2 regions of the Kribbella alba genome follow, and region 2 is predicted to be linked to the other one. Evidence: predicted binding sites of a transcription regulator. Region 2 holds the regulator's gene; the other holds the start of a gene.
What was found. Region 2 encodes HrcA, which represses chaperone genes, less so after heat shock. Its sites were predicted from a motif close to TTGGCACTCGNNNNNNNCGAGTGCCAA; they were not measured.
Positions count from the first base shown of each region.

Region 1: the regulator HrcA is predicted to act here: its motif matches at 8,167-8,193, upstream of groL (chaperonin GroEL).

Region 1 covers NZ_BAAANE010000004.1:743,309-764,594, forward strand. Annotated here, with positions in the region: gene ABD210_RS10265 (vWA domain-containing protein) at 1-593, shown strand, start outside; gene ABD210_RS10270 (FHA domain-containing protein) at 590-1,306, shown strand; gene ABD210_RS10275 (Fic family protein) at 1,400-2,671, shown strand; gene ABD210_RS10280 (epoxide hydrolase family protein) at 2,744-4,000, shown strand; gene ABD210_RS10285 (hypothetical protein) at 3,997-4,437, opposite strand; gene ABD210_RS10290 (GNAT family N-acetyltransferase) at 4,570-5,502, opposite strand; gene ABD210_RS10295 (guanyl-specific ribonuclease) at 5,716-6,228, shown strand; gene groL (chaperonin GroEL) at 6,361-7,986, opposite strand; gene ABD210_RS10305 (GNAT family N-acetyltransferase) at 8,450-9,016, shown strand; gene ABD210_RS10310 (MmcQ/YjbR family DNA-binding protein) at 9,434-9,769, opposite strand; gene ABD210_RS10315 (PspC domain-containing protein) at 10,114-10,431, shown strand; gene ABD210_RS10320 (glycerophosphodiester phosphodiesterase) at 10,564-11,529, opposite strand; gene ABD210_RS10325 (ABC transporter ATP-binding protein) at 11,729-13,450, shown strand; gene ABD210_RS10330 (ABC transporter ATP-binding protein) at 13,447-15,183, shown strand; gene ABD210_RS10335 (rRNA adenine N-6-methyltransferase family protein) at 15,236-15,796, opposite strand; gene ABD210_RS10340 (helix-turn-helix domain-containing protein) at 15,876-16,151, opposite strand; gene map (type I methionyl aminopeptidase) at 16,205-16,972, shown strand; gene ABD210_RS10350 (Rv2578c family radical SAM protein) at 17,012-18,139, opposite strand; gene ABD210_RS10355 (NAD(P)-dependent oxidoreductase) at 18,188-18,880, opposite strand; gene guaA (glutamine-hydrolyzing GMP synthase) at 19,208-20,764, opposite strand; gene ABD210_RS10365 (cytochrome P450 family protein) at 20,802-21,286, opposite strand, start outside.
Region 2 covers NZ_BAAANE010000017.1:724-10,548, forward strand. Annotated here, with positions in the region: gene ABD210_RS31685 (NCS1 family nucleobase:cation symporter-1) at 1-904, opposite strand, end outside; gene ABD210_RS31690 (MBL fold metallo-hydrolase) at 1,024-1,908, opposite strand; gene ABD210_RS31695 (ThuA domain-containing protein) at 2,114-2,755, shown strand; gene ABD210_RS31700 (Gfo/Idh/MocA family protein) at 2,740-3,855, shown strand; gene hrcA (heat-inducible transcriptional repressor HrcA) at 3,980-4,999, shown strand; gene dnaJ (molecular chaperone DnaJ) at 5,037-6,179, shown strand; gene ABD210_RS31715 (16S rRNA (uracil(1498)-N(3))-methyltransferase) at 6,190-6,906, shown strand; gene ABD210_RS31720 (Gmad2 immunoglobulin-like domain-containing protein) at 6,911-8,020, opposite strand; gene ABD210_RS31725 (SigE family RNA polymerase sigma factor) at 8,017-8,526, opposite strand; gene ABD210_RS31730 (PhoH family protein) at 8,865-9,791, shown strand; gene ybeY (rRNA maturation RNase YbeY) at 9,788-9,825, shown strand, end outside.

The sequences.
Region 1 (21,286 bases), on a different contig from region 2:
CCACGGCCGACATGCGCGTGTGGGCGCCGCAGGGCGCGCAGGTGCTGTTCGTCCGGCAGGTCGCCCCGAACGTCGACGACCTCACCTCTCGCCGGACCGAGGTCAACGCGCTCACCGGCTCCTACCCGACCGGCTCGTGGGGCGACGAGTCGCGTGACTACCACGTGGCGATTCGCCTTGCTGCCAAGGGAATCGGGCAGGAGCAGCTCGCCGCCCGGGTCCAGCTGGCGATCGGCGAGCAGGTGGTCGCGCAGGGTCTGGTGAAGGCCCTGTGGTCCGCGGACGAGGCGCTCACCACCCGGATCAGCCCGGAGGTCGCGCACTACACCGGCCAGACCGAGCTCGCCGACGCGATCCAGGAAGGTCTGGCCGCGAAGGCCGCGGGCGACACCGCCACCGCGACCACGAAACTGGGCCGCGCCGTCCAACTCGCCGCCCAGACCGGCAACGAGGAAGCCACCTCGCGACTGCGTAAGGTGGTCGAGATCGACGACCAGGAAACCGGCACCGTGCGGCTCAGGCGCAGCGTCGAGAAGGCTGACGAGATGGCGCTGGACACCGCCTCCACCAAGACCACCCGGGTGAAGAAATGACCTCAGTCACCTGTCCGAGCGGGCACCCGTCCGTTTCCACCGACTACTGCGACGTCTGCGGCCTACCCATCGGCGCGGCCGCGACGCCCGCGACGGCCTCGGTCCCCGCGCCTGCGGTCGCCGCGCCGGCTTCAACTCCGGCGACGCAGGCTTGTCCGAACTGCTCGGAGCCGGCCGCAGCGGACGCCTTGTTCTGCGAGAACTGCGGCTACGACTTCACCACCGGCACGATGCCGCGGCCCGCTTCCCCACTCGACCTCGGTACGCCGCCCCCGGTGCCGCCCGCGCCTCAGGAGGTCGCCGACTGGGTGGTGGAACGCTGGGTGGACCCGGACTGGTACGCCGTCCAGCAGAGTGACGACCCGTGCCCCTCGCCGGGCCTACCGGTGGTGATCCCGATCGTCGCGAAGAGCGTGCTGATCGGCCGCCCGTCCAAGAGCCGGGGCATCACCCCGGAGATCGACTGCGGGGACGACACCGGCGTGAGCCGTCGCCAGGCCCAGCTGACCACCGACGGCCAGCGTTGGTGGGTCGAGGACCTGCAGTCGTCCAACGGCACCTTCGTCGGCCAGGCCTCGGATCCCCTCCCCGAGGACCCGATCACCCCCGGCCAGCGCCGCGAACTCAACGGCGACGACCGGGTCTACGTGGGCGCCTGGACCCGCCTCGTCGTCCGCAAGGCCACCCCCGAAGAACAAGCCGGCCAAGCCTGACGGGTCTAGTTCTCAGCCAACAACCTGGACTTAGATCCTTCTAAGTCCAGGTTGTTGTAATAACCTGGACTTAGATGAGAAGGAGTCCAGGTTTTGAGCCAACAGATCACGGCCATCTGGCGATCGAGTCCGGAAGCCTACGGACCTCGTAAGCACAGACGACCTTGTGAATATTCAGCTTATGTACCTGATCGGCTGACCGCCCACTCTCTGGATCTCAGCGCTGAACTGGCAGCGGATGTAGCCGACGCCGAGCGGGCTCTTGCTACGTTCAGCGGCACGAGCAAGCACAACCTCGAGCAGCTTGCGCGATTTCTGCTTCGCGCCGAGGCGGTCGCATCGTCAAAGATCGAAGGTCTACAGGTCAACAGCAGACGTCTCGCCAGGCACGAGGCTCGACTCGCCGCCGGCATACCGGATCGAGACGCCACAGCCGACGCTGTCCTCGGCAATGTGAGAGCCATGGATCTGGCCGTGCACTCGGTCGCGGCGGCCGAAAGTCTCGAGGTTCAACATCTTCTCGACATCCATGCCGCCCTGATGGAGCACTCCGACCAGCCTGATATCGCAGGTCAGTTGCGCACCACGCAGAACTGGATCGGCGGCAACGACTTCAACCCGTGCCAGGCGGCATTCGTCCCGCCGCCACCGGAGTACGTCGTCGAACTGCTGCAGGACCTCTGCTTGTTCATCAACCGCGATGATCTGCCCGGAACTATCCAGGCCGGGCTTGCTCACGCGCAGTTCGAGACGATCCACCCGTTCGGGGACGGTAACGGCCGGACGGGCCGGGCGCTCATTCACGTAGTCCTCAGGCGAAGAGGATTGGCGACAGCCTTCGTCCCACCCATCAGCCTTGCCCTCGCCACACGAGCGAGTGCCTATGTCGACGGATTGTCGGGTTTCCGCTACAGCGGCGAAGCAGGTAGTCCAGCTGCCCTCGCCGGGATCCGCGACTGGCTGGACGTCTTTCTGACGGCCACCCGACGCGCGACCAAGGATGCCGAAGCTCTGCAATCCAGGCTCGAAATCCTGGAGGCCGACTGGCGTGACGCAGTCCGCCCGAGGGCCAACAGCACCGCTGACAAACTGCTGAGCGAATTGATCGCGAACCCGGTCATCACGGCTGACGACACAATGCGCTTGACCGGAGCCAGCCGGTCCGCAGCCTTCGCCGCCGTCGACGGCCTCGTCAGTGCCGGAGTCCTCCGTGCGGTCGGCGATCAACGGCGATACCGCTTGCTTGAGGCTCCCAGCGTGTTCGATGTGTTGACCGACTACGAACGGGCCTCCGCGACCGAGTCGGGCAACACCAAAGAGGAGCAGCCAAAACGTTCGGTTCCCTACCGTCAACCGAAGGCCTGACCGAGTTGCCACGCTGGCTCGAATATCTGATTGCGGAAGAAAGCTCGCCGCGATTGTTCCTAGCGTGGAGGCATGACGAACAACAGCGAGATCCAGCCCTTCCGTATCGAGATTCCGCAGCACGAGGTGGACGACCTCCGGGCTCGGCTGGCGAACACCCGGTGGCCGGCCACGCCGCGGGTGGACGACTGGAGCCGCGGAGTTCCAGTCCACTACCTTCGCGAGCTGGCCGAGTACTGGGCGACCGGGTACGACTGGCGCGCGCAGGAAGCGGCGCTGAACGAGATCCCGCAGTTCATCACCGAGATCGACGGGCAGCGGATCCACTTCTTCCACCAGCGCTCCCCCGAGCCTGACGCGATGCCACTCATCCTCACGCACGGCTGGCCCGGCTCCCCGGTCGAGTTCCAGCAGGTGATCGGCCCGCTGACCGACCCCCGCTCGTACGGCGGTGATCCCGCGGACGCGTTCCACGTCGTCATCCCGTCGCTGCCGGGGTACGGGTTCTCCAACCCGATCGGCGAGGCCGGGTTCAACCTGTTCGGCGTCGCCCGGATGTGGACCGAGCTGATGAGCCGGCTGGGCTACGAGCGGTACGCCGCGCATGGCACCGACGTGGGTTCGGGTGTCGCCGGGATGCTCCCGATGCTCGACGCCCAGCATGTCGCCGGTGTGCACCTCGCCGGGGTCGCTGCGTCGGCACCGTTCGGGCAGCCGATCGAGCTCGACGGGTTGTCCGAATCCGATCGCGTCCGGGCCGGGAGGTTCAACCACGCATTGGCCGAAGGCTTCGGCTATCTAACCTTGCAGTCGACTCGGCCGCAGACCTTGGCGTACTCGCTGAACGACTCGCCGGTCGGCCAGCTGGCCTGGATCGTGGAGAAGTTCGCCGAGTGGACCGACCCGGAGCACAAGCTCCCGGAGGAGGCGGTCGACCGCGACCAGTTGCTCACGAACATCAGCCTCTATTGGTTCACGGGCTCAGGTGCCTCCGCTGCGCACGCCGTCTACGAAGGCATGCAGGCCTGGAAGGCGCTGGTCGCCCAGCAATCCAACGGCGCCTGGGGATCTGACGATGACGCGGGCTCCAACGAGAGTTGGGCATCGGACGAGACCAGTGCTGGAGGCGCGGGATGGGGAACTGTGGCGGGCCCGCCGACCGGGGTTGCCGTGTTCGGCGCAGAGACCGCGATCAAGAGCCTGACCGATCCCGACGGCAAGATCGAGCACTGGAAGGAGTACGAGCGGGGCGGCCACTTCGCAGCGATGGAAGTACCCCAGCTGCTCGCCGAGGACCTGCGACTGTTCTTCCGACCACTCCGGGGTTAGCTGTCGGTCCAGGCGGGGGCGGGCCGGAAGCAGAGCCACTCGATCAGGGTGGAGCCGACCACGATCGGGGCCGCCCAGGTCCACGGGTGATCAGGCACGCTGACCACCAGGATCGCGGTCCACAAGGCGATCCAGCCCCCGCCGTACCCGCGCAGCACCCCTCGGTACCAGAGCCCGCCCGCCTCCTCGGCCGCGCGCTGTCCGAAGTACACGAACAAGTACGACGCGACCGAGATCGGCCAGAACACCCACAGGCCGGCCCAGTCGTAGGGCACCATCACCAGCGCTGTGAGGCAGACGATCGCCACCGCCCAGTGGAAGGTTTCGCCCGCCCAGTTGAGACTTCGGCGCCTCAGGGTGAACACGATCGCGAGGGGTCCGAAGACGACCGCGACCACTCCGGCGGCGACATGGAGGACCAGTGCGATGTCACGCATCGCCGCGGCTCCTCTGACTCCGGATCCGCCCGGAGGTGTGTGACATGTCAGGGAAGCATAGGGCTCCCGACGGCTGCCGTCTGCCCCTGGCGACCCCTCTCTTTCGCCCAGGGACAGACGGCCCGTCCTGACTCAGTTGAGCGGATGCGTGGCGACCAGCCGAACCGCGAAGTTGCGGTATCCCTGCCGCTCGAAACTGGCAGCCATCGGCTTGTTGGTCAGGTCGGTGTCGGCCCGGATCTGCTCCGCCCCGGTCTCCACCAGCAGTTGCGTGATCTCCGCCAGCAGATCGTCGCTGTACCCCTTGCCGCGATGCTCAGCCAGTACGCCGAGGTACCCGACCACTGGGCCGCCGTTGTTCGCCGAAGGCAGCGCGAATCCCACCAGCGCGCCGGCAGCGTCGTACGCGAGTCTCCACCAGGAGCGCTCGCCCGGCATCGACAGGTAGATCTCCAGGTCTTCCTTGGCCGCGCCGTCGACCCCGACCCGGGCAACGGCCCGCGCGGTCGCCGCGTCGAGGCTGCCCTGGATCACCCGGCGGAAGACGTCCAGGAAGGCCTCGTCGTCGGCCGGCTCGAACCGCAGCCGGGTCGACCTCGCAGGCAATCCGTACTCCGGGCGCCACTCGTACCGCAGCCGCTCGGTGGTCTCGGACAGCCCGGCCGCCGCGGCAGCCGCGAGGCGGGGTTCTTGCGCCGCGACGATCTCCGGCTGATCACGCCAGCCGTTGGGCAGGAAAATGTGGTACTCCGGCTGCTCGGCCCCGGCCGGGAACGTCGCCAGCGTGTGCCGGATCAGCTCGGTCCAAACAGGCACGGGGTCTTCGTCAGTGGCGAGGTAGAGCCCGTCGATGGACAACGGGTGGTCGAACTGCTCCATGCCCCACCAGACGGCCAGCGCGATGATGGCGCCGTCGCGCTCGGCGACCCACGTCCACTCATGCCGGTACGCGCCGGTCTCCAGGTACTGCTTGAACCGGTCGACCGTCGCGGTGTTGATCGACTGGTTCCCGAGCAGGGCGATGATGGTGTCGAGGTCAGCCTCGACCAGGGTGCGGATGTTCACGAAACCTCCAGAAAGAGGCGCTGGCTCCGCTCACTGCGAGCTGTAGGAGCGGACCGGTCGCGCCGGAAAACACGTCAGTCTGTTCATCGGTCGCTCCTTCCCCTCCGAGGTCCGTCTCGCTCCCGCAGACAGTAGGGGCCGCGGGGGTCATAGTCCACCGATTATTCACAGCTGGGATGTGCCCGGTTACCCAACGTTGGGAAGCCTTGCATCATGCGAACCTCATCGAGCTTCACCAAGTCCGCTACCGCCCTCGCCGCGATCCTCGCGGCCCTCTTCCTCGGCCTCACCACCACAACCACCGCCGGCGCCGCTACGGCCGGTGCCACCACGGCCGCCGTCGGCACCGCTACAGCCGGTGCCACCGCGACCGCCGTCGGCACCCAGTACGCCGGATCGTCGGCGGCCGGCTCGTACCCCGCACCCGCGGCGATCTCGTCCTGCCCGCTGAGCACGTTGCCATCCCAGGCCAGGACCACGCTGAACCTGATCCACTCCGGCGGGCCGTTCCCCTACAGCCAGGACGGCGCGGTCTTCCAGAACCGCGAGGGGATCCTGCCGGCCAAGTCCACCGGCTACTACCACGAGTACACCGTGAAGACGCCGGGTTCCTCGACCCGCGGCGCCCGCCGGCTGATCGGCGGCGGCGCGATGACCACCCCGCAGTACGTGTACTACACCGGCGACCACTACGCCTCGTTCTGCCTGGTCGACGAGAACGCCTGACCGCTTGCAGCCAGACCGCTAGTGCCCGAAGAAATGGGCAACGATCCGCCAGTTCTTCGGCCGCGGGGGAAGCAAAGAGGCGGTCCCGGGCGTGAACCCGGGACCGCCTTTGTCTTGCTGGGCTTCAGGAGATCAGAAGTCCATGCCGCCCATGTCGGGCGCGCCACCCGGAGCGGCCGAGGCCTTCTCCGGCTTGTCGGCGATGACTGCCTCGGTGGTGAGGAACAGCGCCGCGATCGAGGCTGCGTTCTGCAGCGCCGAGCGGGTGACCTTGGCGGGGTCGATGATGCCGGTCTTGATCAGGTCGACGTACTCACCGGTCGCGGCGTTCAGACCGTGACCCGGCTCGAGGTTGCGGACCTTCTCCACCACGACGCCACCCTCGAGGCCGGCGTTGATGGCGATCTGCTTCAGCGGTGCCTCGACCGCGGACCGCACGATGGCGGCACCGGTGGCCTCGTCACCCTCGAGCTCGAGCTTCTCGAACGCGATCACGCTCGCCTGCAGCAGGGCGACGCCACCACCGGCGACGATGCCCTCTTCGACGGCCGCCTTCGCGTTGCGAACGGCGTCCTCGATGCGGTGCTTGCGCTCCTTCAGCTCGACCTCGGTGGCCGCGCCGACCTTGATCACCGCGACGCCACCGGCCAGCTTGGCCAGCCGCTCCTGCAGCTTCTCGCGGTCGTAGTCGGAGTCCGACTTCTCGATCTCGGCGCGGATCTGGTTGACCCGGCCGGCGATCGCGTCGGCGTCGCCCTGACCCTCGACGATGGTCGTCTCGTCCTTGGTGACGACGATCTTGCGGGCCTGACCGAGCAGCTCCAGGTCCACGGTGTCGAGCTTGAGGCCGACCTCCTCGGAGATCACCTCGCCACCGGTGAGGATGGCGATGTCGCCGAGCATGGCCTTGCGGCGGTCACCGAAGCCCGGCGCCTTGACGGCGACGGTCTTGAAGGTGCCCTTGATCTTGTTCACGACCAGGGTCGCCAGGGCTTCGCCCTCGATGTCCTCGGCGATGATGGCCAGCGGCTTGCCGGTCTGCATCACCTTCTCCAGCACCGGGACCAGGTCCTTGATGCTGGAGATCTTGCTGTTCACCACGAGGATGTACGGGTCGTCGAGAACCGCTTCCATCCGCTCGGTGTCGGTCACGAAGTACGGCGAGATGTAGCCCTTGTCGAAGCGCATGCCCTCGGTGAGCTCGAGCTCCAGACCGAAGGTGTTGCTCTCCTCGACGGTGATGACGCCTTCCTTGCCGACCTTGTCCATCGCCTCGGCGATGATCTGGCCGACCTGGCTGTCAGCAGCGGAGATCGACGCCGTGGCGGCGATCTGCTCGCGGGTCTCGACCGGCTTCGCCAGCGCCAGCAGCTGCTCGCTGACGGCCTCGACAGCCTTCTCGATGCCCTTCTTCAGGCCCATCGGGTTGGCGCCGGCAGCGACGTTGCGCAGACCCTCGCGCACCAGCGCCTGGGCCAGCACGGTCGCGGTGGTGGTGCCGTCACCCGCGACGTCGTCGGTCTTCTTGGCAACTTCCTTGACGAGCTCGGCCCCGATCTTCTCGTACGGGTCCTCGAGCTCGATCTCCTTGGCGATGGAGACACCGTCGTTGGTGATCGTGGGCGCGCCCCACTTCTTCTCCAGGACGACGTTGCGGCCCTTCGGGCCGAGCGTCACCTTCACGGCGTCGGCGAGGGTGTTCATACCCCGCTCGAGGCCGCGGCGCGCCTCTTCATTGAAAGAAATCAGCTTGGGCATTCTCCGCGAGTCCTCCCGCGTCGAGTTTTTGGTTCAGCCGGCCGGATGCCCGCGACGGACGGCGCCTTCGCCGCGGCGGTCACGTCCCGCCACGCTTCCGGCACCTCATCGAGGCCGTCTATGGTCACACCTACCAGGCGCGAGAGTTATCACTCTCGCCCAGCGAGTGCTAACCAAGTATTAGCACTCGCCCCAAGCGAGTGCAAGCCAGCCCCCTCCCCACCAGACCCGCCAAGGCGTCCTCGCTGAACCTGCCGCGCCCCAGCCGCCGAACCCGCTGAACCGGCCGCGCCCCGGCCGCCGAACCCGGTGGGCCCCGCCCGCCAGACCCGCCGAACCCCCTGAACGCTGCCCGCGGGGACCGGCTAGCCGACCTTGGCGCGAGGCGGGACCGGCTAGCCGACCTTGGCGCGAGCATGGAGACGCGCTCCCAGCGGGTGACCACCAGCGCTAGGGTGCTGCGATGGCGCTGGAGATACGCCCTGCGACGGCGGACCGCTGGGACGACGTGGCCGCCGTGATGGGCGAACGAGGCGATCCCTCGCGCTGCTTCTGCCAGTACTTCCGACTCCGCGGCAAGCAGTGGTCCGAGGCCAGCCGAGCCTCCCACCGCGCGGCCCTCCGAGCCCAGGTCTGCTCCTCCGACCTACCGCCCGGCGTGATCGCCTCCGACGAAGCCGGTACGCCGGTCGGCTGGTGCGCGGTGGCTCCCCGCTCGGCCTACCCCCGGGTGGTCGCCTCCCAGAACTGGCGCGGAGGTGATCCCGACGCTTGGGCAGTCACCTGCTTCGTAGTACGGGTCGGTCATCGTCGGCAGGGTGTCGCCGGCGAGCTGCTGCTTGGCGCGATCGACTTCGCCCGGGCGCAGGGCGCCTCCACACTGGAAGGCTGCTGCGTCGACGTCGCTGCAGCAGGCAAGGTGCCCTCGGCCGACCTTTACCGCGGCCCGCTGTCGGTCTTCATCGGTGCAGGCTTCACGGAGATCAGCCGCGCGTCTCCCTCCTGGGTGCTGGTCCGCAAGACGCTCTAGCGGTCCAGTTGGGCGATCTGGAACTAATAGTCCGGCGGAGCGCCACGAACCTAGTACGACAGCCGGAGTTTGTGATGTTGCGGGGACAGGCCCGGACTGCCAGCATTCACAGGCAACCTGCGGATGTCGCGAGCAGGCCTACGCACGCTCGCTGGAGGCAATCAGCCGCGGTTGATCAGTGTTGGCGCTGCGGGGCTCACGAACCCGCCGAAACCACGCTGCCCTTGATCAGCACCCGACTCGGTGGCGCGCAGCGGTCACGAAGCGGCGACCTTGAACACCAAACAGGGACCGCGGACACGAAATAACGTGTTCAAGGTCCCCACTACCTGTCCCAGGCCCCCACTCTTGGTCAAGGCCGCACCCACCCTCCGCGGCCCCTGCCGAAAGGCATCATCACGAACTACGGCTGTCGCACTAGGGCGTCAGTTGGGCGATCAGGAACTTGGGAGCCGTCAGGCGCCAGGCTTCGACCAGGAGTTCGCGGAGCTCCTCCTCGTCGGCGGCGGCGAGGTCGGCCTCGAGCCAGGCGAAGCGGCCTGCTGCCCAGGACGGGGAGTACGTCTCGGGATCCTCCGCGACCATCGCCTCCTGCTCCTCGCGCAACGCCTTCAGCATCACCGACGACTCGTCCTCGGACAGGTAAACGAATCCCTTCTTCCGGACCTTGAAGGCCGGCTGCCCGGCCCACCCCTCGTGCTCCTCCACCCCCGGCAGCCCGAGCATCAACTTCCGCACCGCCTCACCATCCATCCCCCGACGGTAGAACCAGCCACCGACAATCCGCGCCGACCCCGACCCCGCCGCCGACACCGACGTCGACCCGACCCCGCCGCCGACACCGACCCCGCCGCCGATGCCACCGACGAGAGCGCGACCTTGTGCATCACCCAGTCGTTTCCCCCGCCGGGATCTGGCTGAACGGAGCACAGAGTGCTGCGGCGGGGCGAGGGGCGGTCTGGGGTGTGACGCGGGGGTGACGAAAGATGTCAGGGGCCGGGGTGGGGGCGGCTGAGTGGGGTCAGGGGCGGGACCAGGGTCGGGTCGGTACCGATCCCCGATGTGGTGGAGGCGGTCCCGGCGGCAAAGTTGTCGGCATGACGAACTCCAATGCACCTTTCTCGAACCTGTCCGGCAAGGTCCTCCGACGCTCTCGCGACCAGCGCATGCTCTCCGGCGTGTCCGGCGGCATCGCGGAGTACCTGAACATCGACGCGACGCTTGTCCGCCTGGGCATCGTCGCACTCACCCTGATCACCGGCGGCACCGCGCTGCTCGGCTACGTCGTCGCGTGGATCGTGATCCCGGAGGCCGACGGCAAGGCGATCTGGCAGAACGGCCAGCAGTCCCAGCAGCCGACACCCGAGTCCGACATCGCCGCCCGCATCTACGACGACAAGCCTCCGGCCGCGTGACGGTCGGAACGCACGGCAGCAAGGTGAGAGCGCCAGCAGATAGGCCATCCGCGCTCACAGCCTTGCTGCCGTGCAGACCGACGCAGACCTTGCTAGTAGTAGACCCTTGCCAGAGCCGCAGCGGGCCGAGTTCTAAACCTTCAGACTGGTTTTGACTGCCGCCGCGACGGCGATGTCCGGGTGGTCGGCGAAGACACCGTCGATGCCGGTGGCAGCGAACCGCGCGAGTTCGCCGGCCAGGTCGAGGCCGGTCGGGAGGAAGCGGCGCTCGGCACGGAAGGTCCAGACCTGCACGGCGAGCCCGGCCCGATGCGCCTGGTCCACCAGCTTGGTCGGCTCGCCCAAGGCGCCGTCGCAGGTCCGCGGGATCACCAGGTCCTTGTGCGGTGCCAGCACCTGCGCGTACGTCGAGATCTCGCGGAGGCCGGCTGGTTCGATCAGGTCGGCGAAGGTACGGCTGTCGCCGTGGCGGAGAAAGTCGTTCGGGGCGTTCTCGGAGTCGACCAACTGCACCAGCGGCACGTTCGTCATCACCGACAGGCGGCGCAGGCTGGTCGGCTCGAACGACTGGACCATCGCCTCGCCTTCCCGCAGACCCAGCGCGACCAGCCGTTCCGCGAGCAGTTCCTCCAGCGGCAGGCCGAGGCGGCGGAAGTACGCCGGGTGCTTGATCTCGGGGATCACCCCGATCGGACGGCCGAGCCGCTGCGACTCGTGCCGGGCCATCGCGACCACGTCGTCGAAGGTCGGGATCGGCTCGCGCCCGTCGTACGCCGTGTTGGCCGACCGCAAGGCAGGCATCCGCTCCCGGGCCCGCAGCGTGCGGAGTTCGGCATAGCTGAAGTCCTCGACGAACCAGCCGGTCACCGCGGCACCGTCGACGATCTTGGTGATCTTCCGGTCCGCGAACACCGCGTGCTCGGCGACATCCGTCGTACCGGAGATCTCGTTCTCGTGCCGGGCCACCAGTACGCCGTCGAGCGTGGCGACCAGGTCCGGTTCCAGGTAGTCGGCCCCTAAGGCCGCAGCCAGGCGGTACGCCGCCGGCGTGTGTTCCGGGCGGTAGCCACTCGCTCCCCGATGCGCGATCACCAGCATGGATCCAGCACAGACGCCGCAGATGGATGCCCGGGAACTCGTTGCCCAACGCAAGGTGAAGGTCTCTGGGATGGGCGGGGAGCCACCGACCCGTGACAGCCCGTCCAACCGCACTACCGCGCCGACCCCGGGTCCGGGGGGTTCACCGAGCGTTTATTCACATGCTTTTGTCGGTGGGCACGCCTAGCCTGAAACGGCTATGAAACAACTGCCAGTTGCCGACCCCGGCACTCCGGATCACCGTTCGCCTGCCCGTTATCTGCTCTGGGTGGCGCGCGGTCAGAAGGCCACGCTCCTCGGCGGGATGACGTTCGGCATTCTCTGGATGGGTTCGCAGGCCTTCATCCCGGCCATCCTGGGTAGGGCGATCGACCAGGGCGTTGCCGCCGGGGACACCGGGCGGCTGCTGCTGTGGACGTCGGTGCTGTTCGCCGTCGGCGTCCTGCAGGCGCTCGCGGGCATCATGCGGCACCGTTTCGCGGTGGCGAACTGGCTGAGCGGCGCCTACCGAACCGTCCAGGTGGTCAGCAGGAAGTCTGCCGATCTGGGCGCGACGCTGCCCAAGCACCTGGCCACCGGCGAGGTGGTCAGCATCGGCGCGGCCGACCTCTCCTACATCGGCAACCTGCTGGAGACGACTGCCCGCTTCGCCGGCGCGATCGTCGCCTTCGCCGTGGTCGCGGTGATCCTGCTGTCGACGTCGACGCTGCTCGGCCTGGTCGTGCTCATCGGCGTGCCGGTGATGGTGTTCTGCCTGGGGCCGATGCTGAGGCCGCTGCACAAGCGCCAGTTCGCCCAGCGCGACGCGGTCGGCGAACTGAACTCGCTCGGCTCCGACATCGTGGTCGGACTGCGGGTGCTGCGCGGCATCGGTGGCGAGGAGTCCTTCTCCCGGCGCTACAAGGGCGAGTCCCAGCGCGTGCGCGCCGCCGGCGTCCAGGTGGCGAGGATCCAGTCGGTCCTCGACGCCGCCCAGGTGTTTCTGCCCGGCATCTTCGTGGTCAGCGTCGTCGGGCTCGGTGCGCACTTCGCGGTGCGGGGCGAACTGACTGCCGGCTCGCTGGTCGCCTTCTACGGCTATGCCACCTTCCTGGTGCTGCCGCTGCGCACGGCGACCGAGATGGCCAACCAGTTGATGCGTGCTCTGGTCGCGGCCCGTCGGGTGAACCGCGTGCTCACGCTGACGTCCGAGGTCGTGGACCCGGCCGAGCCGGTCCGGCTGCCGACCCGAGGCGACCTGGTCGACCCAGTCTCCGGCATCCGCGCCCGCGACGGGCTGCTGACCGCGATCGTGTCCGCCGAGCCGGACCGCGCCGCGGTGCTGGCCGACCGCCTCGGCCGGTACGACGAGACCAGCGAGGTCCGGTACGGCGGCGTCACCCTGGCGAGCGCGACTCGTGCGGATGTGCGCGCACGGATCCTCGTGAGCGACACCAACGCGCAGATGTTCACCGGGACCCTTCGCGAGGAACTCGACCCGGACGGACGGCGGCAGGACGACGAACTGCTTGCGGCGATCCGCACCGCGTCGGCCGAGGACGTGCTGGTCGCGTTGACCGACGGGCTCGACTCCGAAGTGGAGGAGAAGGGGCGCTCCTTCTCGGGTGGGCAGCGGCAGCGGCTGATCCTGGTCCGCGCGCTGCTGGCGGATCCGTCGGTGTTGGTGCTGGTGGAGCCGACCTCAGCGGTGGACGCCCACACCGAGGCACGGATCGCCGAGCGGCTGCGGGCTGCCCGGACCGGGCGGAGCACAGTCGTACTGACCTCGAGCCCGCTGTTGCTCGACCGGGTCGACGAGGTGATCTTCGTCGCCGCCGGACGAGTGGTTGCTGTCGGCAAGCACCGTCAGCTGCTCGAGACCGACCCGCAGTACCGCAGGACAGTGACCAGGCAGACCGAGGACGAGGAGGTGCCCGCATGAAGCAGATCCTGCCGGTAGCGGACTCCACCGCCGTCCGACGGCATGCCCGACGGCTGGCCCGGCGACACCCGCGCGCGCTGCTGATCGCGCTTGGTCTGCATTCGCTGGCCGCCGTCAGCGGTCTCGCGGCGCCCCGGTTGATCGGCGGCCTGGTCCAGGACATCCAGGGCGGCACGACCGTGGGAAAGGTCAACCAGGTGATCCTGGTGATCGCGGTGTTCATCCTCGCGCAGTCGCTGCTCACCCGCTGGGCCCGGTATCGCTCGTTCGCGCTGGGCGAGCAGGTGCTGGCCGAGCTGCGCGAGGATTTCGTCGACAACGCCCTGGCGCTGCCGATCGGCACTGTCGAGCGAGCCGGCACGGGTGACCTGCTGTCGCGCACCTCGCGCGACGTGGACACGCTGGCCCGGACCGTGCGGTTCGCGGTGCCAGAGACCATCGTGGCTTTCGTGACCGTGCTCTTCACGGTCGGCGCCGCCCTGCTGGTCGGTGTGTGGGTGCTCGTCCCGCTGCTCGCAATGGTGCCTGTGCTGGCCATCAGCACAAGGTGGTACCTGCGCCGGGCGAAGGACGGCTACCTGCGGGAGAACGCGGCCTATGCGCAGATGACGAGCTCGCTGGCCGAGACGGTCGAAGGCGCTCGCACCGTGGAGGCACTGCAGCGGTACGACCAGCGCGTACGGCGTACCGATCGCGACATCCGCGGGTCGTACGACGCCGAGCGATACACGTTGTCCCTGCGCACGGTGTGGTTCCCGGTCGTCGAGGTCGGGTATCTCGTGCCGGTTGTCGGCACACTGCTCTTCGGCGGCTGGCTGCACATCAACGGGCATGTCTCGCTCGGTGCGGTCACGGCCGGCGTGCTCTATGTGAACCAGCTGATCGACCCGGTGGACCGGCTGATCTCGTGGATGGACGAGCTGCAGATCGGTGGCGCGTCCCTTGCGCGGCTGCTCGGCATCACCGATGTCCCGGACGACCGCACACCCTCGGGCCGGGAGCCGTCGGGCGAGCTGATCGAGGCGCACGACGTCCGGTTCTCGTACGTCGATGGGCGGGACGTCCTGCACGGGGTCGAACTGACCGTCCAGCCGGGCGAGCGAATAGCCATGGTCGGGCCGTCCGGCGCGGGCAAGTCGACCCTTGGCCGGCTGGTCGCGGGCATTCATCCGCCGCGCACCGGTTCGGTGAGCGTGGGTGGCGTTGGGATGACGGAGCTGCCTCTGGACGAGTTGCGCAAGCAGGTCGCGCTAGTCACGCAGGAGCACCACGTGTTCGTCGGCACGCTGAGGGACAACCTCGCGATGGCGCGTTCCGACGCGTCGGATGCCGAGTTGCTGGAGGCGCTGGGGGCTGTGGATGCCCGGGACTGGGCAGAAGCGCTGCCGGACGGGCTGGACACGCGAGTCGGCTCAGGGCAACTTGCGCTGACCCCGGCCCAGGCTCAGCAGCTGGCGTTGGCTCGGCTGGTGCTGGCGGATCCGCACACGCTGGTGCTCGATGAGGCGACCTCGTTGATCGACCCGCGCGCTGCTCGGCACATGGAGCGTTCGCTGGCCGCAGTTCTGGAAGGCCGGACGGTGATCGCGATCGCCCACCGGCTCTACACCGCGCACGACGCCGACCGGGTCGCGGTGGTCGAGGACGGCCGCATCAGCGAGCTCGGCAGCCACGACGAACTGGTCGCGCGCCGGGGCTCGTACGCCGCCCTTTGGCAGTCCTGGCACGGCTAGCCACGACAAGGGCCCCGCTTCTCACCTCTGAGAAGCGGGGCCCGTGGTTTTCCTAAGGTCTGGTCCTGGTGCGGCGCTTGCGCAGCACCAGGACGGCTGAATCGACATGGGGTGGTGGGGTGAAAGCCTTGCGGGGAAGGCGGATCCCGATCGAGAGGTCGTAGTACTGCGACCAACGGGCAGCTCCGGGAGCGGCACCGTTGATCCAGCGGTTCACCACCGCACGCTGCAGTACGAGATCGGCCGACACCAGGCGTGAGCCGGGCTCGAGCAACCTCTTCAGCAACGCAGTGGAGATCCCGTACGGCGGGCTGGAGACCACCCGGAACGGCCGCGACGGCAACCGGAGATCGGCAGCGTCAGCACGAACCACCGTCACCGGTGCATCCGCGAACCGCCGACGCAACCGGTCGGCACGACCAGGGTGGAGTTCCACGGCGACCACCTGAGCTCCGGCGCGAACCAGCGGCGCGGTCAACGCACCGAGGCCCGCTCCGACGTCGAGGACGAGCTCACCGGGTCTGATCCCGGCCGTGTCGACGACGCGTTGGGCCCAACGACTATCGAGCGGATGCCATCCCCAGGCACCCCGTGCCTGCCCGGAGCCGGGCACGGCGAACCATCACGAAGTAGTTGATAGACATGGCGCGACCCTAGAGCCAGGATCCCCTGTGGCTCAACGGGTTTTCGGGCTAAGCGATCAGGCCGGGGCGGGTGACCGGCTTCTCGTCCTGACAGGCGCTGACGAGTGCGTCCACTGAGATGTTCAAGGTGGCGGCGACGGCGGCGACGGTGAACAGGGCCGGAGTGGGGATGCGGCCGGTCTCGATCTTGCGCAGGGTGTCGACGGAGACCCCGCAGGCGGCGGCGACGTCGACCATGCTCCGCTCGCCGCGTGCCTCGCGCAGCAGACGGCCGAGCTGACGTCCGCGTTCGCGGTCCCAACTGGAGAGCGGTGGTCGAACCATGACCGTGATAATAGTACCGGTATAACTATCACGTGAAGTTGAGGAAGAAGCAGATGGTCGAACTGAAGACGGCGGCGGAGATCGAGCAGATGCGCGCGGCCGGTCGAGTGGTCGCCGCGGCGCTCACCGCGGTGAAGAAACACGCCGCGGTCGGCGTCTCCCTGCGGGAACTGGACGAGGTCGCACGCGAGGTGCTGGGGTCCGCCGGGGCGGTGTCGCTGTTCGAGGGATACCAGCCCGGCTTCGCGACCAGCCCCTTCAGCGGCGTCATCTGCACCTCCGTGAACGATGCCGTGTTGCACGGTCTGCCGACGGACCTGCGCCTGGCCGACGGCGACCTGCTGAACGTCGACTGCGGGGCCTCGCTCAACGGCTGGTGCGCCGACTCGGCAACCAGCTTCGTGATCGGTACGCCGCGCGCCGAGGACCTCGAGTTGATCGCCACCACGGAGCAGGCGCTCGCCGCGGGGATCGCGGCGGCGGTTCCCGGTGCCCGGCTCGGCGATATCAGCGCGGCAATCGGCGAGGTGGGGCACCAAGCCGGCGTCGGCACCAACCTGGACTTCGGCGGTCACGGCATCGGCCGCCGCATGCACGAGGACCCACACCTCCCGAACGACGGCCAGCCTGGGCGCGGGTTGAAGCTCCGCCCGGGACACGTGATCGCGATCGAGCCGTGGTTCTGGCAAGGCCCCGGCAGCGTCTACGTGATCGACGACGACGGCTGGACCCTCCGCTCGGCCGACCAAAGCCGCGGCGCCCACGCGGAACACACAGTCGCCATCACCCCCGACGGCCCCGAAATCCTCACCCAGCGCTAGCAGCCTGCGAAGTATCCGCCCGCGCTGCATTGAACGGAATCAGAAGAGCGCTTGCTGTTCCGGGCCGGGAGCGGCGGCGGGTAAGGGGCCTGTCGCCTCCACGACTCCAAGCTGCGAGCCCGAACCAGGACCAGAGGCCCCGGCTCGGTCCGCGGTGGAGTCGGTGGAGTCGGTGGAAGTGAGGTTGCCTTGGCGGCTCTCGCGGGAGCGGTGGCGGGAGCCCTTGCCGAAGCCGTGTTTGTCGAGGAGGGGGCGGACCTTGTCCTCGAAGGCATTGCGGTAACTGGGGGAAGCGTTGGAGCCGTGCGCGTACAGGGATTCGTAGCGCTTCACCAGGTCTGGTCGCTCGGACGCCAGCCACGACATGAACCACTCCTTCACGCCGGGCCTCAGATGCAGCACCAACGTCGTCACCCCGGTCGCACCGGCCTCCGCCAATTCCCCGAGCAGGTGGTCGAGCTGCTCAGCGGAATCCGTCAGCCAGGGCAGGACGGGCGCCACCATCACGCCGCACGGCAGCCCGGCCTCGCGCACCGCGCGGATCAGCTCCAGCCGAGCTCGCACAGATGGCACGCCAGGCTCCACAAGCCGGCGGAGCTCCTCGTCGGCGAGCGCCAGCGAGACCCCGAGCCCGACCGGGACCTGCTCAGCCGATGCCACCAGGAGATCCAGGTCTCGCTTGAGCAGAGTCCCCTTCGTCAGGATCGACAGCGGCGTACCGGAGCTTGCCAGGGCCTCGATGATGCCTGGCATCAGGCGGTAGCGACCCTCGGCCCGCTGGTAGGGATCCGTATTGGTGCCGAGGGCAACTTGCTCGCCACGCCAGGAAGGCCGGGCCAACTCGCGGCGCAGCACGTCGGCGACGTTCGTCTTCACGACGATCTGCTGGTCGAAGTCGAGCCCCTGATCCAGCTCGAGGTAGCGGTGACTCGGTCTCGCGAAGCAGTAGCGGCAGGCGTGGGTGCAGCCGCGGTACGGGTTGATCGTCCAGTTGAACGGCATCCCCGACCCCGGCACGGAGTTCAGCGCGGATCGGGCCAGCACCTCGTGGAACGTCACGCCGCGGAACTCCGGCGTCGTCACGCTCCGCACCAACCCCGCGATCAGCCCGAGCCCGGGCAACACCCCCGGAGTCTCCGCGTTGATTTGCTGGCCTGCCCATCGCATGGACTACAGTCGAACACATGTTCGCCAGGCTTTCAACTCGGCCCGCGCCTACTTCTTGCGCGCTTCGCGCCACATCATCGACAGCAGGCTGGGGTTGTCGACCGTGGTGATGACGTGAGCCACCTTCCGGACGAACCGCTGGTCCGTCGCCTGCAGCAGTAACGCGGCCGCCAGATCCCGCCGCGAGGTGAGCCGCCCGGGCCCGTGTTCCGCGGTGATCGAGTACTCCGTCACCTCCGGCAGGTCGAACAGCCCCGACGGCCGCAGTACGGTCCAATCGGTGTCGCTGTCCGCCATCAGCTCCTCGAGCCGCCGCATGTCGTCGTAGACCGTCTTGCCCAGGACGTTGGTGACATATGGCTGAAGTACCCGGTTGAAGAGGAAGCCACCGGTCGGCTCCGGCTCGCCGGTGACGGCACCTGAGGTGACCACCACGAACCGGGACGTCCCGAACCGCTTCATCGCATCGAGGGTGTTCCGGCCGCCTCCCGAGTAGACCTCCACCTGCTCCTTGGTGAAAGGAGTCCCCAGCGCCGACAGCACCACCTCGCTCCCGTCCACCACCGGATCAACGGCATCCGGGTCAAGCACGTCCCCGCCCGCCACCACCAGCTTCTGATGCACGATCGGAAACTCGTCCGGCCGCCTGGTCAACGCCACCACGTCATGCCCTGCCGCCAGCGCCTGCTCAGTCAGCAGCCGCCCGGTCGGCCCATTAGCCCCCAGAATCGCTATCCGCATCTCAGCTCCAGATCCACCAAGGGGTCCACATCGGACCCGACAGGTCTGAGAGAGATCCGCGTCATCAGATGTGACACGAGGGCGCCGAAACCGACCGAAGCCGCCGGGAGGACGGAAACTTTTGGGCTGTGGGTTGAAACTTCTTTCCGTCCTGTAGCGGGGAGCCGGGCCCCGACGCTACGGCCTACGGCAGGCGACGACAGAAGCAGCACCGACGTGGCTCTGTCGCGTCCACAGAACAGCACCGACTCACGACAGAAGCAGCACCAACGTGGTTCTGTCGCGATCAGCTGGGAGCCGCGGCGGGACGAGCGGGCGCGCGGAGTACTACTCCCACTCGATGGTGCCCGGGGGCTTGCTGGTGATGTCGAGGGTTACCCGGTTGACCTCGTCGACCTCGTTGGTGATCCGGGTGGAGATCTTCTCGAGCACCTCATACGGAAGACGCGCCCAGTCGGCCGTCATCGCGTCCTCGCTGGTGACCGGGCGCAGCACGATCGGGTGCCCGTAGGTGCGCCCGTCGCCCTGAACCCCGACCGACCGGACATCCGCCAGCAGCACCACCGGGAACTGCCAGATGTCGCGATCGAGGCCGGCCGCGGTGATCTCCGTGCGGGCGATCAGGTCGGCCGCACGGAGGATCTCGAGCCGCTCCTTCGTCACTGCGCCGACGATGCGGATCGCGAGTCCGGGGCCTGGGAAGGGGTGCCGGTAGACCATCGCCTCCGGCAGGCCGAGCGCCAGGCCGAGTTCGCGGACCTCGTCCTTGAAGAGCGTCCGCAGCGGCTCGATCAGCGCGAACTGGTGATCTTCGGGGAGTCCGCCGACGTTGTGGTGCGACTTGATGTTCGCCGTACCGGTGCCGCCGCCCGACTCGACCACGTCCGGGTACAGCGTGCCCTGGACCAGGAACTCGATGTGCCGCTCGGCGTCCAGCTTCTTCGCGGTCGCCTCGAACGTCCGGATGAACTCGCGCCCGATGATCTTCCGCTTCTGCTCGGGATCCGTGACCCCCTCCAGGTGCCCGAGGAAGTGGTCCTCCGCGTCGACCACCTCGAGCCGGATCCCGGTCGCGGCGACGTAGTCCTTCTCGACCTGCTCGGACTCCCCCGCGCGCTGCAGCCCGTGGTCGACGTACACGCAGGTCAACTGGTCGCCGATCGCCTTGTGCACGAGGGCCGCGGCCACGGCCGAGTCCACGCCGCCGGACAGCGCGCAGAGCACCTGCTTGTCGCCGACCTGCTGACGGATCAGCGCGACCTGCTCGTCGACGACGTTCGTGGTCGTCCAGTCACCCGTGCAGCCCGCGATGTCATAGAGGAAGTGCTCCAGCACGGCCTGTCCGGCCTGCGAGTGCAACACCTCGGGGTGCCACTGGACCCCAGCCAGCCGACGATCCAGATCCTCGAACGCAGCAACCGGCGCACCCGACGATGCAGCCAGTACTGCGAACCCGGCCGGCGGCGCGTGCACCGCGTCGCCGTGGGACATCCAGACGTTGAGGTCCTCGGGGATGCCCTGCAGGAGGGTGCCGGCAGAACTCACGGTGACCGGCGTCCGGCCGAACTCGCGCAGCCCGGTACGCCGTACGTCGCCGCCGAGCGTCTGGGCCATCGCCTGGAAGCCGTAGCAGATCCCGAACGCGGGAACGCCCGCGTCGAACAGCCCCGAGTCCACCCGCGGCGCGCCCTCGGCGTACACGGACTGCGGTCCGCCGGACAGGATGATCGCCTTCGGGTTCCGGGCCAGCATCTCCTCGACCGGCATCGAGTGCGGCACGATCTCGGAGTACACCTTCGCTTCGCGTACCCGGCGGGCGATCAGCTGCGCGTACTGCGCACCGAAGTCGACGACGAGTACGAGGTCATGCTCAGCTGAGGTCACCCGCAAAGGGTATCGGTGCAGGTCAGCCGGGCTGTAATCAGCGCCGAACCAGCAACCGGGCCGGGGCCCTGAACGACAACAGGTCGATCATCGGCGGCTCCGCCTCAACAGCCGCTACTGCGCTCAGCAGGTCGGCCGCGCACTCCAGAGCGACGCGGGCTTCGAGGCGGGCCAGCCCCGCTCCGAGGCAGCGGTGGATGCCCAATCCGAAGGCGAGATCCGCCGGGCCGCCGTGGCCGGTCAACCCGAGCAACACCGGCGCATCGGCCGGCAACTCCACCTCACCGACAGCCACCGCTCGACTGGTGACGCGACGCCAGGTGGGGACGGAGGAGGACTCACGCAACACCTCCTCCACCAGGTCCACCGGGGCGTCCAGACAGGCCCGGCCGGAACCGATCACGCGGTGGAACGCCGCGGAAATGAGCTGGGTTGTCGTCTCCTGCCCGGCGATCAGCAGGAAGTAGGCGACCGCGCACACCTCTTCATCGCTCAAGCCCAGCTCGACCAACACCCCGAAGA
Region 2 (9,825 bases):
AGACGAGGACGGTGCCGGAGGTGGTGATGATCGAGACCAGCGCGATGAACGACATGGTCGTGGGCAGGCCGATGATCTGCCCGATCACCTGCTGGCGCTGGCCTTTGCCGAAGCGGGTGAAGTCCGGCATGTTCAAGGAAAGGGTTGCCCAGAACGCGATCATGCCCATCAGCGACGGCGCGAAGATCTTCCAGAAGTCGGCGTCCCAGCCGAGCTTCGACGGCTGCGACAGGATCGGTCCGAGGCCGCCGGCCTTGACCAGGATCGCGATCATCAGCGCCAGGAACGCGACCGTCACCAGTGGCGCCGCCCAGTTCTCGAAGCGGCGCAGGCCGTCGATGCCGCGCCAGATCAGCACCATCTGCAGGGCCCAGAAGAACGCGAAGCTGAGCCACATCGTCCACGGGTGACCGCCGATCGACGAAGCATTCGTCCAGCCGGAGCCCGCGAGCTCGCCGACGATCACGTAGATCGCCTGGCCGCCGATCCAGGTCTGGATGCCGAACCAGCCGCAGGCGATGAACGCCCGCAGCAGCGCCGGGAAGTTCGCGCCGCGGACGCCGTAGAAGGCGCGCGCGAAGACCGGGAACGGGATGCCGTACTTCGTTCCCGCGTGGCTGTTCAGCAGCAGCGGGACCAGCACGATCAGGTTCCCGAGGGTGATCGTGAGGAACGCCTGCAGCCAGTTCATCCCGAGCGCGACCAGCCCGGCGGCGAGCAGGTAGCTGGGGATGTTGTGGGCCATGCCCATCCACAGCGCCGCATAGTTGTACGTCGTCCAGCGGCGCTCGGGGAGTCGAGTCGGCGCGAGCTCGGCGTTCCCGTACGGGCTGTCCGCGATGGCCGCCGGATCCTCCAGCTCGACACGGCCGTCAGGATGATAGATCTGTTCGGTGCTGGCCATTGGTCCCACCTCATCCGGTCGGTACGGCGAACGCTTCGCAACAACGTGCGGGATAGGGGATCACCGTGTCAACGGATAACCCCCGCAGCGCTACCGGATCGGTATTCCGGACGTCGGGTTCAGCCGGGACCGAGTAGCGGCAGCGTGGGTCGCCGGGGAGTCCCCAGGACCTGGTAGCCGCGGCGTACGGCGTTTTCCAAGTGGGCGACAGACCAGGGCCAGTCGTCGGTGTGGGCGAGCGCGGCCTCGAGGGACGTGCCGGCGTGATGCAGCCCCGAGATCGTGTTCGCGACTGTGCCGAGATCGCCGGCCTGGTCGCGCACGAACTCGGCATCGACCACCGCGCCGTGTCCCGGGACGACCCTGGCCGTCGCCGACAGCAGGCCGATCAACCGGTCGACGGTGTCGGGCCACTCCAGCGGATAGGAGTCGTCGCCGTACGAAGGCGGAGCCGACTCCTCGACCAGGTCGCCGACGAAGAACACGTCGACATCCGGTACGACGACCACCACGTCGCCGTCGGTGTGTCCGTTGCCCAGGTGCAGGAGCTCCACCCGGCGATCGCCCAGGTCGATCACCTTGGCGACGGCGAAGGTGTTGTCGATGGCAACGAGTTCGGTGTCGGCGACCTGTGCCAGCACCGCGGCCGGGATCTCCGGGAAGGACAGATCCGGGCCCGGGTTGTCGCGGTAGTGCTGCTGCAGTTCGGGTCCTCGCTCAGCCAGGGCGGTCGCGGCGTTCTCCTGCGCGTAGGTCGCCGCGTCCGGAGTGAACACGTGATTCCCGAAGGTGTGGTCGAAGTGGGCGTGGGTGTTCACCACCCAGCGGACCGGCGCATCGGTGAGTTCGCGGATCTCGGCCAGCAGCTCCTCGGCCTGGGCGGTCGTCGCGCGGGTGTCGATCACCAGCGCGCCCTCGGAGCCGACCACGAGGCCGATGTTCAGATCCCACTCGTGATACCGGCGGACCCAGCATCGATCGCCCAGCTCGGTCCAGTCACTCATACCGCCGACCTTAACCGCCGCGGATTCTCACCAACTCAGGACCACCAACCCGTCCCGCGACCCTGGACGGTCGACGGCCCACAGCGGGCAGGTTTCGGCAAGCCCTATCCAACGGCCGGGACGGCACTTGAAGGGCCGTGATCCGCCGCCTAGGGTCGTCTGGACTCATCCGATCTCTGGACAGGCTTTCTGAAGGGTGGACAGCGTGACGACACGACGGGCACTGGTGACCAGGGGCGGATGGGAAGGCCATCTCCCGATCGAGGCCACCGACCTGTTCATCCCCTTCCTGCGGGACAACGACTTCGAGGTGGCGGTGTCCGACGACCTCGACAGCTACCTCGACCTCGACGGCACCGACCTCGTGCTGCAGTGCATCAGCATGGGCGAGATCACGCCCGAGCAGTCCAAGGGACTCGAGGCCGCGGTCCGGGCCGGCACCGGTCTGGCCGGCTGGCACGGCGGCATCGTCGACTCGTTCCGGAACAACGCCGACTACCAGTTCATGACCGGCGGGCAGTTCGTCTCACACCCGGGCGGCTTCGTCGACCACCGGATCGAGGTCGTCTCGGACGACCCGATCGTCGAGGGCATCACGCAGTTCGACCTGCACACCGAGCAGTACTACGTCCACGCCGACCCGACCAACAACGTGCTGGCGACGACCACGTTCCGCGCCCACCCCGACTACCCGTGGATCGCCGGCGCGACGATGCCGTCCGTCTGGACACGCACCTGGGGAGAGGGTCGTGTGTTCGTCTGTACGCCGGGCCACAAGCTCGAGGATCTCGAGGTTCCGGAGGTTCGGACGATCATCGAGCGGGGGCTGCTGTGGGCGAGCAAGTGATCTCCGGGAACACGCGGATCGGCATCGTCGGCACCGGCGTCATCTCCGGTACCTACCTCGACCACCTGGCCAAGCTGCCCGGCGTCGAGGTGGTCGCCGTGGCCGACCTCGACCTCAGCCGCGCGCAGGCGATCGCCGACCAGAAGCCGGGTATCCGGGCCCTGACGTCCGGCGAGCTGATGGCCGACCCCGAGGTCGACATCGTCTTGAACCTCACCATCCCGGCTGCACACGCCCCGGTCCACGAGGCCGCGCTGAAGGCGGGGAAGCACGTCTACGGCGAGAAGCCGCTTGCTGTCGATCGCGCCGAGGCCAAGCCGCTGCTGAAGCTGGCCGCCACCAACGACCTGCGGATCGGCTGCGCTCCTGACACTGTGCTCGGCACCGGAACCCAAACCGCACGAGCCGCCCTGGACCGCGGCGACATCGGCGTACCGACTGCTGCGACGGCCTCGTTCGTCACGCCCGGGCACGAGCTCTGGCACCCCGCGCCCGACTTCTACTACCAGCCCGGCGGCGGCCCGCTGCTCGACATGGGCCCGTACTACGTGACCAGCCTCGTCACGTTGCTCGGACCGGTACGGCGGGTCTCCGGGCGCGCCGGGCGTTCGAAGGACCAGCGCAAGGTGCACACCGGCCCGCGGGCGGGTGAGACCTTCCCAGTGGAGGTCCCGACCCACGTCACCGGCGTACTGGAGCATGAGTCCGGTGCGCTGACCACCGTGTTGATGAGCTTCGACGTCTGGGCAGCCCGGCTGCCTCGGATCGAGGTGTACGGGACGGAAGGCAGCCTGTCCGTGCCGGACCCGAACACCTTCGACGGCAAGGTGGAGATCGCCACTGCGACCGCCCGTGACTGGACGGAACTCCCGGTAGCCGGTGGGTACGCCGGAGCGGGCCGTGGTGTCGGCGTGGCCGACATGGCCCGCGCGATCCGCAACGGAGAACCTCACCGAGCCAGTGGTTCCCTCGCGTACCACGTGCTCGACGTACTGGAATCGCTGCTGGAGGCGGCTGCCCAGGACCAGCCGGTGGACGTGGCCAGCACGGTCGAGCGGCCGGCCGCCGTACCGTTGGGAGCGTCTCCCGAATCCGCCTGAGACCTGTCCCACGCCGCAATCAGGCGGTAGGCAGCGCTACGGCTCGGTAGACTGGCACTCGAATCTCGGGAGTGCCAAAGCTGCTGCCCGACCGTGGCCTGATGTGGGAGAGAGGGTGGTGCGCGTGCTGGACGAACGCAAACTGGACGTGCTCCGGGCCATCGTCGAGGACTACGTGGCCACGCACGAGCCGGTCGGCTCGAAGACGCTGGTGGACCGGCACAACCTCGGAGTCTCCCCGGCGACGGTCCGCAACGACATGGCCGCGCTGGAGGAGGAGGGGTACATCACCCAGCCGCACACCAGCGCCGGCCGGATCCCGACCGACGCGGGCTACCGGCTCTTCGTGGACAAGCTCAGCACGGTGAAGTCGCTGTCGCCGGCCGAGAAGAAGGCGATCTCGTCCTTCCTGGCCGGCGCCGTCGACCTGGACGACGTCGTACGGCGAACCGTCCGGCTGCTCGCGCAGATCACCCGGCAGGTCGCGATCGTGCAGTACCCGACACTGACCCGCTCGAGCGTGCGCCACATCGAGGTGGTCACTATGACGCCGCGCCGGCTGCTGCTCGTGCTGATCACCAGCACGGGCCGGGTCGAGCAGCGGATCGTGGAGACCCACCACGACGTCGAGGAACAGCTGATCGCCGACCTGCGCTCGCGGCTGAACACGGCCCTGACCGGCCAGCGGATGACCGAGGCCGCCAGCGCTCTCGCCAGCCTCCCCGAGGGCTTCTCGCACGCCGACCGGCCGCTGGTGGCCGCCATCGTGACCAGTCTGCTGGAAGCCTTCACCGATGAAGGCGAGCAGCGGATCGCGGTCGGCGGCGCGGCCAACCTGACCCGGTACGGCGACGACTTCGAGCGCAACGTGAAGCCGGTGCTCGAGGCGCTCGAGGAGCACGTGATCCTGCTGAAACTGCTCGGCGAGGCGACCAATCCGCAGACCCTGACGGTCCGGATCGGCCACGAGAACCCGTACGAAGGGCTTGCCACCACCTCGGTCGTCGCCACCGGCTACGGCTCCAAGTCGGAGACGCTGGCCACGCTCGGCATCGTCGGCCCGACCCACATGGACTATCCGAGCACGATGGGCGCGGTTCGTGCCGTCGCGCGCTATGTCAGTCAGATCCTGGCCGACTCATGATCGAATACCGAACTGCTACCTACCGTTGGTCTGGAGTATGAGCACCGATTACTACGCCGTCCTGGGCGTCAGCCGTGACGCCTCACCGGACGAGATCAAGAAGGCCTACCGCAAGCTGGCCCGCCAGTACCACCCGGACGTCAACGATTCCGAGGACGCGCACCACAAGTTCCAGGAGATCGGCCGCGCGTTCCAGGTGCTGAGCGACCCGCAGAAGAAGCAGGTACACGATCTCGGTGGTGACCCCTTCGCCAGCGGTCCGGGTGCCGGGGCCGGCGCCGGGTTCGGCCAGGCCTTCACCTTCACCGACATCATGGACGCCTTCTTCGGCCAGACCGGCGGGGCCACCCGCGGTCCGCGGCCGCGCACCCGGCGGGGCCAGGACGCCCTGATTCCGCTGCGGATCGACCTGAGCGAGGCGGCCTTCGGCACCACCCGCGAGCTGAAGGTCGACACCGCCGTACTGTGCCCGACCTGTTCGGGATCCGGCGCGGCTGCCGGGTCCGAGCCGGTCACCTGCGAGATCTGCCACGGTCGGGGCGAGGTGACGCACACGCAGCGCTCGTTCCTCGGTGAGGTCCGGACGATGCGGCCGTGCCCGAACTGCCGCGGCTTCGGCACGACCATCCCGAGCCCGTGTGTGGAGTGCGCCGGTGACGGCCGGGTCCGCTCGCGCCGGACGGTCACGGTCAAGATCCCCGGCGGCGTCGACAGCGGCACCCGGGTGCAGTTGTCCGGCCAGGGCGAGGTCGGCCCCGGCGGCGGCCCGGCCGGCGACCTGTACGTCGAGATCGACGTCGAGCCGCACGAGATCTTCAGCCGCAACGGCGACGACCTGCACTGCACGGTCACGCTGCCGATGACCGCGGCCGCGCTCGGCACCACGATCGACCTGCCGACGCTCGAGGGCGAGACCACGCCGCTCGAGATCCGTGCCGGCACCCAGTCCGGTACTACGATGACGCTCACGGCTCGCGGAGTCCCGCGACTGCGGCACGCGGGTCGCGGCGACCTGATCGTCCAGGTGATCGTCGAGACGCCGACCAAGCTGGACGACGGCCAGGCCGCGCTGCTGAGGCAACTCGCCGCGGCGCGTGACGAGGAGCGCCCGCAGGGCCACGTCCAGGCCGCGCACAAGGGTGTCTTCGGCCGGCTACGCGACGCCTTCGGCACGCACTGAACTCCCGGACATGGGACTCGCGGTTTTCTACCTGGCTGACCTGACCGGCTCGGAGTTGACGCTGGATGGTGCCGAGGGTCGTCATGCGGCAGTCGTACGCCGGATCGCGCCGGGCGAGCGGATCCGCCTGACGAACGGGCGCGGGTCTTTCGTGGAAGGACCCGTCACGGGTGCTTCGAAGACGGGCCTGACGGTTGCCGCGGAGAACCGCGGGACTGTGCCGGCGGCGAGCCCGCGGCTGGTCGTAGTACAGGCGTTGCCGAAGGGGGAGCGAGCCGAGCTGGCGGTGGAGATGCTCACCGAGGTCGGTGTGGATCTGGTCGTTCCGTGGAACGCGGAGCGCAGCCAGTTCCGGTCGAACCCCGAGCGGGTGACCAAGACGCTCACCAAGTGGCAGGCCTGGGCTTTCGAAGCCAGCAAGCAGTCGCGGCGCTCATGGTTCTGCGAGGTGGCCCCGATCGCCTCCACTGCCGAGGTCGCTGCCTTGATCCACGAGTCGGCTCTCGCCGTAGTGCTGCACGAGGAGGCGAAGATCCCGCTCGCGTCCTTGCAGTTGCCCTCGGAAGGCGACGTCGTCGTTGTGGTCGGCCCCGAAGGCGGCATCTCTCCGACCGAGCTGGACGCCTTCGCCGTGGACCCTGTCCGTCTGGGCGACACGGTCCTGCGCACCTCGACCGCCGGAGTCGCGGCCGCCTCCGCACTCCTCGCCCGCTCGCGCTGGAGCTGACCGACTACCTGACCGAGACCGTCTTCGAGTCGACGTCGGTGATGCGGCCGTCCTGGGCCGAGACCAGGTAGGCCTCGATCTGCCACTCACCGGGCGTGAGCTTGGTGGTGAAGGAGAACGGCGAGAACGCTTGCCCTTGTTTCGTCAAGGTGAAGTCGCTGACGACGGCCTTGGTCTTCAGGTTGATGGCGCGCCAGTTCACCTGCGCCTCGTACGCCGCTGCCATGCCGCTGACGGTGACCGGGGTCTTCAGCGCGGTGCCCTCCACCGGCGACAGGATCCACACCAGCGCCTGGACGTTGCTGGCCTGGGCCCGGCTGAAAGGCTCGGTCGTGTCGACCTGGCCGAACAGTGCCTGCCCACTCCGGCCCTGTTCGGTCACCCTGACCTTCTGGGTCTCGTCATTCACCGCGCCCTGGACCGTGTAGACGAGCTGCTGGACGGCGACCTCCGCCATCGCCGGCTCCAACTGCAGCCGCGGCAGCACCTTGAAGTCCACGGTCACCACACCGTCCGACCGAGTGACCGAGTCGACGGCCGAGCCCGTCCACAGCGAGTAGTAGTCGGGATCGCCGGACTTGTCGGTGGTCAGCAACCGAACTGCCTCGAGGGCCGGCCGACCGCTGACTTTCGCGAACGTCCGGTAGAGCCGCACTCCGGCCCCGGTGTCGTTCCCCACCGACTTCCCCGCCCAGTAGATGGGTACCGCCCTGCCCTTGACCGCCGGCTCGGGGGTGCTGCGCTCCCTCGGGAAAGCCGTGGTGGCATCAGTCCTGGCGACTGTCGGCGGCATGGGGGGCGGCGTGGTGGGCGCCGACTTGGGGCTCGGGGCAACAGTCGCGCTGGTGGCGGTGCCGGCCGGACCGGCGACCTCGGGCACGCCCGTGTTTCTGGTGTCGTGGTCGAGCATCGTGAACGCGCCGATGGCCGCGGCGGTGCCGACCACTGCCGCGCCAGTCGTGAGCACCCATGGGCGCCGGGTCACGACCTTGCGCTGGGAGCTGACCCGCGCCTGGATCTCGTGCAGCGCGTCGGCCGGTTCGACCTTGTCCGCCTCGTTGGCCAGGGCACGGCGCAGCAGCTCGTCGAACTGGTCGTTCGGGTGGTCGTTCATGCGCTCTGCTCCAGGACCTGGCGCAGCGACCTGGTCGCCCGCGCGGCATGGCTCTTCACGGATCCCCGGCTGATCCCCATCGTGTCGGCGATCTCCGCCTCCGACAGATCACCGTAGTACCGCAGCACCATCACGGTGCGTTGCTTCTCCGGGAGAGTCCGCATCGCCTCGATCACCCGGTCGGTCTCGGCGGTCCGTAGTACGGCGTGCTCCGCGCTGGGCTCGTCCGGCAGGGAGCGGGGCATGTGCTTGTCCACCACGACCAGATGCCGCTGCCTTGAACGGCAGCGGTTCACCACGGCGGTGCGCAGGTATGCCAGGGCCTTGTGCGGGTCGCGCAGCCGGTTCCACCGGGCGTGCATGGCCACAAAGGCGTCCTGCACGATCTCCTCCGCCGAACCGGTGTCACGCAACAGCAGGGAGCCGAGGCGGACCAGCGACGAATAGTGCGCGGTATAGACAGCCGTCAGCGCCTCGTCGGCGTCCCACGAGGACTCATGTGCCACGCACTCTTCGTACACCACGGCCGGTTGTGCCACGTGACAGAGACGCGAAGGTCGGGTTCCAGGTTGACAACGTGGCCGGCAGGATCCGCAGGCGTCGCCGAGCGTGACGCGACCGGTACTCCGGGTGCGGGAATCCGGGCCTTGCGGGGTTTATCGGGTGAGCCTGTCGGAGCGGGCGGCTAGCATGGTCAAGTCACACCATCTGCACCAGGAGGAACAGGCTGTCCAGGCCACGCAGTATCGAGCCGTCGCACCCGGATGCGGCGCGCGCTGACCGCAGCGCAACCAGCGCCAATCACAAGGCGTCCCACAAGATCGTCGTGCCGAACAGCATCGACATGGTGGCGCTGCTCGGAGCCCGGGACGAGTTCCTCCGGATCGTGGAGAAGGAGTTCGCGGCCGACATCATGGTCCGCGGCAACGAGATCACCCTGAACGGTGAACCGGCCGAGCTGGCCCTGGCCGAGCGGCTGATCGACGAACTGATCGCGGTGGTCCGGACCGGTCACGGGCTGACCGCCGACTCCGTCGAGCGCAGCATCGCCATGATCAAGGCCGCCACGGTCGAGAGCCCGGCCGACGTGCTGACCCAGAACATCCTGTCCAGCCGCGGCCGGACGATCCGGCCGAAGACGCTGAACCAAAAGCGGTACGTCGATGCCATCGACAAAAACACCATCGTCTTCGGCATCGGCCCGGCGGGCACGGGTAAGACCTACCTGGCCGTCGCCAAGGCAGTGCAGGCGCTGCAGGCCAAGGAGGTCAACCGGATCATCCTGACCCGGCCTGCCGTCGAGGCCGGTGAGCGGCTCGGCTTCCTGCCCGGCACGCTGTCCGAGAAGATCGACCCGTACCTGCGCCCGCTGTACGACGCGCTGCACGACATGCTCGACCCGGAGTCGATCCCGCGGCTGATGACGGCCGGCACGATCGAGATCGCCCCGCTGGCGTACATGCGCGGCCGGACGCTGAACGACGCCTACATCATCCTGGACGAGGCGCAGAACACCTCGCCTGAGCAGATGAAGATGTTCCTCACCCGGCTAGGCTTCGGCTCCAAGATGGTCGTCACCGGCGACGTCACCCAGGTGGACCTGCCGACCGGCACCCGCTCGGGACTGCGCGTCGTCCAGGACATCCTGGAAGGCGTCGAGGACCTGACGTTCTGCCGGCTGACCTCGCACGACGTCGTCCGGCACAAGCTGGTCGGCCGCATCGTCTCGGCGTACGAGTCTTTCGAAAGTGACGCTGAGCTCAAGAGATGAACGTAGAGGTCAACAACGAGTCCGGCGTCGATAT